Linked DNA regions of Terriglobus albidus. Each later gene encodes a partner of the first gene's protein in a complex. Links are inferred from orthologs where the notes say so. Each region holds a gene or a part of one and is shown on either strand. Other genes may lie near its edges.

Region 1 (5,928 bases):
TAGCGCGTGCGGTCCGCAGCCGATGCATGTGGCACGACCAGGGCGAGAAAGCGGATCTGGGTGGTAGTGGCGTCGTTGTCCAGCGTGCCGACATAGTTCCACGTCGGCTCCATCGGCCTGTCCGCATCATCGGGAGCGAGATGCTGCGAAGTGTTGTCGGGCGCGTAGTCTTCGCCCGGCTGGCGGTGGTGTTTATCGATCTCGATGTTCTTGCTCCATCCACCGGCGGGAGTCTGAAAGCTGATGATGTTCTCGGCAGTGGTATGCGCCTCAGCCGAGCCGTAGAAACCTGACTCACGATTCAACGGCATGGAGTTTGCGCCATGGCCCGCCTTGGAGTGAATCGACTCCGTCCGTCCCGCCGCCTTTAACTCCGCGGCCAGGGCAGCCTTATCGGCCAGGCGCTGTTTCTGCGAACGGGTGAGATAGTCCAGCCATGCTGGCTGCTCCGCGGCGGGAAGCGTATGGATACGCGCCTCCGTCAGAGGTTCGGCAGGCTGCATATGGCCAAGCACAGCAGCATGAAGCGTGGCAGCGAAGGCGGGGGCGAGCAGAAGGCGGCGCATGATGTGATGGAGGGCTACATCGGGAAAGACACGTGAACACCGCGCGCGGTTGCGGAGGAAAAAGTTAACACACAGCAAGAGACGTTAGTGTCGACACTAAGATCGCTTTTCTGCTGTTGCTGTTGCTGTTGCTGTTGCTGTTGCTGTTGCTGTTGCTGTTGTCTTTCGTCTTGCTTAAGGGCACGGCTTCACAGGCTGCGGAAAAACTCGATTTTCGAGAAGCGCAAAAAAAACGATCGCGTCAGAATGACCTATAAGCGATCCGGGGACATTGGGTGATGATTTTCTATCCCCAAATTTGACCCGATTATCCCCTCATATAGAGTTTTTCCGCAGCCTGTTCAGCCGTGCCGAAAAACTTCAAGAGTGATCGCGGCTTTAGCCGCTGAGGTACCGTGTGACAGCGATGCCCTCAGGGGCTAAAGCCCCGCAGTAATGGCTCGTCTGACGGCACGGCTGAAGCCGTGCCCTTAAGCAAAACCCTGGTACAGACCGGGCAGATGGGTAACAGATTAGACCGGGGAGATAGGTAACACATTCGCGAGGTCGAGCGTCGTCTGATGGCGCGGCTGAAGCCGTGCCCTTAAGCAAAACCCTGACGAAACAATCACGCCATTCACGTATCGTCCTAATCCCACATACGAATTGTTCTACTACTCCGGCAAGCCAAACTCTGCCGCCACCAACGCCAGCCCTTCTTCCGTGGAATGGATCTGCCCCTCGAGCTGTGCATCTTCCGCCGCCCGCAACATCTCCGTAAATTTCGGACCGGGTTTGTAGCCGGCGTCGATCAGTGTTCTGCCGTTCACCAACAGCTCCGGCTTGATTGCATCTTCCGGAGTCTCTTCGTAGTGCTTCTTCGCAAACTCATAGAGCTCCAAGTTTCCGCTCGCCGAAGATGCGTCCAGATAATGAAGTTCCAGATGCTCCTCAAAACGAGGCATGCGCAGGAAGCGCTTCAGCGTCGACTGCTTCATATGCATCACATCCGCAAACTTCATGTGGTTATGAATCAGCGCCAGAATCTGTTCTTTGTCCTCGTTAGAAAAGCGAAGGCGGTTCAGGATCTCCACGGCGATCCGTTCGCCTACCTCCACATGACCATCGAAGCGAATGCGGTCAGGTGCCCGGCGAAAGGTCGCAGGCTTACCGATATCGTGCAGCAGTGCTCCCCATGCCAGGGTTGCCGGCGGTACGGGCGGAAGCTTCTTGAGCAGCAGCAGCGTGTGAACCCATACATCGCCCTCGGGATGATACTGCGGAGGCTGCTCCACACCCTGCAGCTTCTTCGCCTCCGGCAGCACCTCGGCCAGCAGCCCGGTCTCATCCAGCAGCTTCAACGCAACGTGGGCATTCCCCTCCGTCAGCATGCGCGTCAGCTCATCGCGCACACGCTCCGGAGAGACCTGATGGATCTGCGACGCCAACTCGCGAATCGCGGCATGCGTCGACGGCTCAATGCGGTATCCCAGCCGTGCGGCGAAGCGCACCGCCCGCAGCATGCGCAGCTTGTCTTCCGTAAAGCGCAGCCGGGCGTCGCCAATCGCGCGCACCACCTGCGCACGCAGATCCTCGCGGCCGCCGACAAAGTCGAGTGTTGCCTCCTCCGCCGTAGCTCCACCTGCAAACTTCGCCGGATCAAGCAGCATGCCATTGATGGTGAAGTCGCGCCGGCGCACATCTTCCTGCGGCGAGGTGGAGAAGGTCACCTGGTCGGGTCGGCGTCCATCGGAGTACGAGCCATCGTTGCGGAAGGTAGCCACCTCGGTGGCAATATCCGCCGCCTCCGGCCCGGGATACTCCGGTCCTGGCTGCAGCACCAGGATCACACCGAAGTGTGCCCCAACCGCCACGGTCTTCGGAAAGATCGCCTGCACCTGCTGCGGCGTCGCCGAGGTGGCCACGTCATAATCCTTCGGTGTGAGCCCCAGCAGCAGGTCGCGTACGCATCCCCCGGCAAAGTACGCCTGGTGTCCCGCGGCATGAAGAGCCTGAGCAATCTGAAGAGCGGCCTGAAGCTTCGCGTCCTGCATCGTCTTCGATGGTAGATGGTGGAATGCAGCCTGCGTGTCTCCCGGGGAAGACGAGACCTGTAAAGGATGTGTGGAGACAAACTGTAAACCATCTCTGGAGACAGCCCTCCGTCGAAGAGCTATCTACAATAAAGAGATGGCTTCCGGTCTGATTCTTGGCATTGAGAGCTCCTGCGACGAGACGGCAGCCGCTGTCGTCCGCAGTGGCAGCGCAGTGCTCTCCAATGTTGTCGCCTCACAGATCGCCACCCATGCCCTCTATGGCGGCGTCGTGCCGGAGCTGGCCTCACGCGAGCACCTCACCAACATCGTCCCCGTGGTCCGCACCGCCGTCGCCGAGGCGGGCATCACGCTCGACGATCTCGATGCCGTAGCCGTCACCGAAGGTCCCGGGCTCGCCGGAGCTCTCCTGGTTGGCATCACCTATGCCAAAGCGCTGGCCTACGGTCTCGGCAAGCCGCTCATCGCGGTGAACCACCTGGAAGGCCACATCCATGCCGTCCTGATGGAAGCGAAAGAGACACTTTCGCTTACCCCAGGCGCTCCCGTCCTGGCCTTGGTCGTCTCCGGCGGACACACCCATCTTTACCTCGCCGAAGAGCGCGGTGGCCTGTGGAGCTACCGCAACGTAGGCCGCACCATCGACGACGCCGCAGGCGAGGCCTACGACAAGAGCGCCAAGCTGCTCGGCCTGGGCTATCCCGGAGGTCCGCTGATGGACTTCCTCGCCGACCATGGCGATCCCAATGCTGTGGAGTTCAAGCTCGGCGGCATCAAGCCTAAGCTGCACCGCGACGGAGCCTCCCGGGGCGGCGAGTTCGACTTCTCCTTCAGCGGCATCAAGACCGCCGTTCTGCGCTATACCGAACTGCACCACATGCGCGAGCGGGCCGCCGCCCGCCACAATGCCCTCATGCAGGTGGAGGGCAATCGGCGCGAAGCCGCCCTCGCCCTCTGCGACCGCGAGACCCTGGACCTGATCGCCTCATTCCAGAAGGCGGTCGTCGGCTATCTGGTCAAACAGACCATGCGCGCGGCGGAGGAGTTCGGCGCCGGCAGTATTGTCGTCTCCGGGGGAGTTGCCGCCAACCGGGCTCTGCGCGAGCGGATGTCTGCCGAAGCTGCCGCCCGCCACCTCCAGATCGCCTTCCCCTCACTGGCGCTGGCCACGGACAACGCCGCCATGATCGCCGCCGCTGCCTGGCCGAAGTTCGCCGCCGGACTCTTCGCTTCGGATGAATTAAACGCAACCCCCCAGTTGCGGCTGGGGTAGAGCATTTTTCCTGTAGGTGTAGTGCGGGGTCTGTGCATCTATGGGCGTTTTCCGCAATGAAAACGCCGCTACGGATCCCTTTCGGGATACCCAGCAACAGGAAAATGCTCTAAGACATCTGTTGGCCGGACGGGTAGAATCTACAAGGAAAGTGCCCTCCGGAATGCCTGAGATCAAGCTCTTTAATACCCTGACCACCACCGTTGAACCCCTTACGCCTCAACGGGACAACACCCTGCGCATGTATGCCTGCGGACCCACGGTGTACGACTACGGGCACATCGGCAACTTCCGCACCTTCCTGCACGTCGACGCGCTGCGCCGCTTCGCCCGCCAATCGGGCATGAAGGTGGAACATGTCATGAACGTGACGGACGTGGACGACAAGATCATCCGCAACGCCGCCGCCGCGCAGATGCCCATCCAGGACTACACCGCCAAGTTCACCCAGGCCTTCTTTGAAGACCTGGAAGCGCTTGGCATCGAGAAGCCGGAGTTCGTCGCCAAGGCCACCGAAAACATTCCGGAGATGGTGTCGCTCATCGAGAAGCTGGCCAGCGAAGACATCGCCTACAAGACCGAGGACGGAAGCTGGTACTTCCGCATCGCCCGCTTCCCGGCCTACGGCAAGCTCTCCAAAAAAGACTTCGACGGCATCGAAGACGGCGCTCGTGTGGACGTGGACGAGTACGAGAAGGATGCTGCCCGCGACTTCGCTCTCTGGAAGGCTCCAAAGCCGGGCGAAGCACAGTGGAATACGGCCATCGGCTGCGGCCGCCCAGGCTGGCACATTGAGTGTTCGGCCATGGCGATGAAGTACCTTGGCGAGACCCTTGACCTGCACGCCGGCGGCGAAGATCTGATGTTCCCCCACCACGAAAATGAAATAGCCCAGAGCGAAGCTGCTACCGGTAAGCCCTTCGCTCAGCACTGGATGCACGTCCGCTTCCTTCTGGTGGAAGGCAAGAAGATGTCCAAGAGTGAAGGGAACTTCTTCACCCTGCGCGACCTGTTGCTGAAGGGCTATCGCGCCTCCGCCATCCGCTTCCTGCTGCTGAGCGTCCCCTACCGCAACCAGATGAACTTCACCTTCGATGGCTTGACGGAGTCGACCAACGCCATCGACCGCCTGCGCACCTTTGTCGATCGCTTACGCAAAGGAAGCTTCGCCGAGGGAGTCAACGAAGAGATCTCTGCTGCTACGAAGAAGGCTGCTGAAGGCTTTGCCGCGGCTATGGCCGACGATCTGAACACTGCCGTTGCACGTGCCGCAGTCTTTGACCTGATCCGCGCCGCCAACTCCGCGATGGATAGCGGAAAGCTGCTCGCCGGCAATGTGCCGGAGATCGAAGCCGTACTGGCCTCCTTCGATGGTGTCTTCGCTGTCCTCACCGACCGCGACGCCGAACTCACCAAAGCCGCTCTCGCCTGGGCAGAAAAAGAAGGCAAACTCGATCAGGCCTCACCCGAGCTGCTCGCCACCATGTCGCTCAGCGACGAAGAGGTGGACAAGCTCGTCGCAGAACGCACGCTGGCTAAAAAGCAACGCAACTTCGCCCGCGCCGACGCCATCCGCAACGAGCTCCTGGAGAAGGGCATCATCATCGAAGACTCAAAAGAAGGCGTCCGCTGGAAGCGTAAGTAGAGCTACAGGAAAAATGCTCTAGTGACCTGCTTGCTGCCAGGCAGGTTGATAGTACTCGCGGATGTCGATGACTTTGGCGCCGGCGGCGCGGCCGGCTGCCAGGCCGGTCTCTGAGTCTTCGAAGACGAGGCAGCGATTGGGAGCGACGTTGAGGCGATGCGCGGCTTCGAGATAGACGTCAGGTTCCGGCTTGCCGTGAAGGACATCTTCCCTGGCGACGATCGCATCGAAATATGGAAGGAGGTCTACAGCTTCGAGGCTGACCTCTACGTTCACACGATTTCCATTCGAGGCGACGGCCATGGGGAGTTTCCCCTTGTACTCGCGGGCAATCGACGCGATGACCGATACCTCTTCGAGCATGTGCAGGCTTTCGCGGAAGAGAACCTGATGCTTCGCGAGAACTGCCTT
Region 2 (3,504 bases), 1.4 Mb from region 1 along the record:
GGTGAACCGCGCCTTCCAGGTGAAGGTTCGCGCGCAGGATGTCGAAGGCAAGTGGTTTGAGATCGAAGGTACAGAGCTGCTGTCGCGAGCCTTCCAGCACGAGATCGATCACCTGAACGGCATTCTGTTCATCGATCATCTCAGCCGTTTGAAGCGCGACCTGGTGCTGCGCCGCATTCGCAAGATGCAGAAGAACGGGGAGTGGTAGAGCGGTGCGCCTGGTCTTCTGCGGTACTCCGCAGTTCGCCGTGCCCACGCTGCAGGCGTTGATCGACGCCGGGCATGAGATCGCCCTGGTGGTGACGCAGCCAGACCGTCCCGTCGGACGCAACCAGGAGATCGTTGCTCCTCCGGTTAAGCAGCTCGCGCTCTCGCATGGGCTGCGTGTCCTGCAGCCGGAGAAGATCAAGACCAACGCAGAGTTCCGCGCGGAGCTGGAGACGGTTGCTCCCGAAGTGATCGTGGTGGTGGCCTACGGCCGCATCATCCCGAAGTGGATGCTCGATCTGCCGCGCTACGGCAACATCAATGGCCATGCTTCACTGCTGCCGAAGTATCGCGGAGCCGCACCGATTCAATGGGCTATCGCTCACGGCGAGACCGTCACTGGTGTGACCACCATGCTGCTGGATGAGGGCCTCGACACCGGCGCGATGCTGCTGAAACACGAGGTGCCGATCGGCCAGGAGCAGACCTCAGTGGATCTGTTTCCGATCCTGGCCGAGGTGGGCTCGAAGCTGATGGTGGAGACGCTCGCCGGGCTGCAAGCAGGAACCATTACGCCGCAGCAACAGGATGAGTCGCAGGCGACACTGGCGCCGATTCTTACGCGCGAAGATGGCCGCATTCAATATGCCCAGCCAGCGCAGTGGAATGTGAATCGCTGGCGCGGGTTTCAGCCGTGGCCGGGGTGCTTCACCCTCTTCCGCGGTAAGAAGCTGACGGTGCATGGCATGCATGCCATCACCGGTACTGGAGTGCCTGGAGCGGTCCGCGTGGATGGCGACAGCCTGATGGTGGCGTGTGCTGAGGACACCATGCTGGTGCTGGATGAAGTACAGCTCGAAGGCAAGAAGCGTATGCCTGCTGCTGACTTCCTACATGGCTACCAGGTGAAGTCTGGCGAGGTGCTGGGGTGAGCGATCGGCGTTTGCTGCTGATCGATACCTGCGGCCTGGGTGGATCGGTCGCACTATCGTCCGCCGCAGGCATACAGCAGGTGGAGCTTGCTCCACGGATGGCTGCTTCGCACGGTATGCGTGCGGTGCGGAAAGTGCTGGAAGAGGCTGGTTGTGGATTGAAGGATCTGGATGCCATTGCCGTGATGCATGGGCCGGGATCGTTTACCGGCGTGCGCGTTGGGGTTGCGATGGCGAAAGGGTTGTCCGAGGCCGCGGGCATTGGCCTGATTCCGCTGTCGCGCCTGGATGTGCTGCGGGCGATGCGTCCGGAGGCAGCATTTGCGGCGTTGGACGCAGGACGGGGCGAGTTTTACCTGGGCAACGCTGCCAGCCAGGAACTGGTGACGCTACAGGAGATGCTGAGCCGTGTGCCGGCGAAGGCGACGGTGGCGGTCTGTGAGGATCGCGTTGCCGATTCGCTGGATGCGTTGGTGGTAGTCCGTGTGCCCGAACCGACGGCAAAGGATGGCCTGGGGCTGGCGATTGCAGCATTGGATGCAGGCCAAGTAGTGACCGCCGAAGCTGTGGATGCACTATATCTGCGGCGGCCGGATGCTGAACGGGCCTTAGAGCGGGTGTAGGGCAGGGTGCCCCACCCTCGCAACACTGTTCCGTTCCAGGAGATCCTTTACAGTCGCTTTGTTCGAAATTCCTATTAATAGCGGCCGTAGTGGCTAGGGAAAGTGGGAAAAGTCCTTTCTTTTTCCAAGGTTGCGCAGCAACCGCCTTTTCCTGGCCTCTGTTGACCCCACAGGACTTCCGGCACAAAAGTGTAAAGGATCACATGAGACTGAACAGCAACGCTAGGGTGGGTGGGCGAGGAAACCACGATCTTTTTTAAAAGCAGATTTCTCCGCGCCCTTTGGTCGCTGCGAAATGACAAACAAAAAGACGGATCGAGCTCCCGCTCGATAGTCCCGCATCTGCTTCGCAGATATGGGGCACCCAGTTTGGTGGTTAGCGATAATTTCTCTATGACGAACGTGATCCGGAGGGCGGAGGAGCGGGATGTGGCTGCACTGCAGCATCTGCAGGCTGCGACACCTGGCATGCCAGAGTGGACTCCGGTCCACTGGCTGGGGCTGCTCTCTGGAGACGCCATCGTCGTGATCGCCGAGGCCGATGGGGAGGTGGCCGGGTATGCCGTGGCATCGCTGCTGCGGATTCCCGGCGAGGTCGTAGCCGAGCTGGAGGCGATTGTGGTGGCGTCCTCCCACCGCCGGAATGGCCTGGGGAACGGGCTCCTGCGGTATCTGTTGACTGAGGCCCAGGCCGCCGGAGCAATCCGGCTAATGCTGGAAGTTCGTACCGGGAACGGGGCGGCGCAGGCGCTCTATCGGGGGCTTGGCTTCCAGGAGGAGGGGCTGCGGCGGCGGTACTATCGCGACCCCGTCGAGGATGCCATGTTGATGTCCCTTCAGTTTCCACAAGAGACGGTTGCCGAGGAAAAAGGACCGGAGTAGAGTGCTTGGCATCAGTTTGGACGGAGGTATCCATGCTTCCTGCGCACACCGAGGCGTCATTTCGTCATGAGCAACTCACCCGCTTGCAGATGGAACACGCGCAATACTCTGAACGTCTTGACCATCTCGTCATGAATCCGCACCACTCGCCTGCGGACCAATGGGAAGAGATTCGCCTGAAAAAATTGAAGTTGAAGTTGAAGGATGCCATGGAGCATCTCCGGACGGACTAGATTCTTTCCGGAGCTGCGGAGCATCGTCTTGGTTTTGAGCCGGCAGTTAGGGCCGGACGTTGGGCCTTGTGCTCCTAGTGTGTCTCTAGGCTGCTCGAAGCCTTGACGGTTGTCATCTTGAGCGCAGCGAAGACCCGTTTTCTCCGCTTTTCGTTTCGGATATCCGAAACGAAAAGCGGTCGCGCGCAGCGCGATACCCATGTCCTTCGGCGGTTGGTGGCGGAGCCGAAAAAGCAGGTCCTTCGCTCCGCTCCAGGATGACAACAGAAAGCGCCGCGTCCATCGGACAACGACCTTTTCTCCCTGCGGCTCTATAATCGGAAGAACTTTATGGTGCGTGACGGTTTTCTGTATGCGCTCGGCCTGGGTGTCGTTGCGGTTCTTCTCTCGTTGACCGGGTGGCCCTGGCTGGCAGTGATTCCGGTTCTGCTGGCGGTGTTCTTTCTCTGGTTCTTCCGCGACCCCTCGCGTACGGTCCCGCAGGGCAGGGGAGTCATTGTTTCTCCGGCTGATGGCAAGGTCACCGAGGCCGAATGGATCGAGACAGGCGCCGGATCGCGTCTGCGCATCAGTGTCTTCCTCAGCGTCTTCGACGTGCACGTAAACCGCGCGCCGATCGAAGGTACG

What was found. The genes of interacting proteins can lie anywhere in the genome.
Region 2: the proteins of tsaD (region 1) and tsaB are in contact, whole or in part, in a solved structure (PDB 4WQ4), measured with the Escherichia coli proteins. The link is inferred for Terriglobus albidus from one-to-one orthologs.

What each region holds. Positions count from the first base shown.
Region 1 is NZ_CP042806.1:919,944-925,871, forward strand. What follows is about bases 1,820-4,803. They hold tsaD (tRNA (adenosine(37)-N6)-threonylcarbamoyltransferase complex transferase subunit TsaD), read left to right. Parts: upstream 1,820-2,735; coding sequence 2,736-3,872; downstream 3,873-4,803. Other genes in these bases: FTW19_RS03830 (CCA tRNA nucleotidyltransferase), read right to left, coding at 1,820-2,599; cysS (cysteine--tRNA ligase), read left to right, coding at 4,036-4,803. Outside these bases: pelA (pectate lyase), read right to left, coding at 1-566; more of FTW19_RS03830, read right to left, coding at 1,220-1,819; more of cysS, read left to right, coding at 4,804-5,517; FTW19_RS03845 (HAD family hydrolase), read right to left, coding at 5,536-5,928.
Region 2 is NZ_CP042806.1:2,289,109-2,292,612, forward strand. What follows is about bases 1-2,948. They hold tsaB (tRNA (adenosine(37)-N6)-threonylcarbamoyltransferase complex dimerization subunit type 1 TsaB), read left to right. Parts: upstream 1-1,135; coding sequence 1,136-1,762; downstream 1,763-2,948. Other genes in these bases: def (peptide deformylase), read left to right, coding at 1-208; fmt (methionyl-tRNA formyltransferase), read left to right, coding at 213-1,139; rimI (ribosomal protein S18-alanine N-acetyltransferase), read left to right, coding at 2,192-2,644; FTW19_RS09260 (DUF465 domain-containing protein), read left to right, coding at 2,677-2,877. Also shown: FTW19_RS09265 (phosphatidylserine decarboxylase), read left to right, coding at 3,208-3,504. UniProt on the Escherichia coli protein: Required for the formation of a threonylcarbamoyl group on adenosine at position 37 (t(6)A37) in tRNAs that read codons beginning with adenine.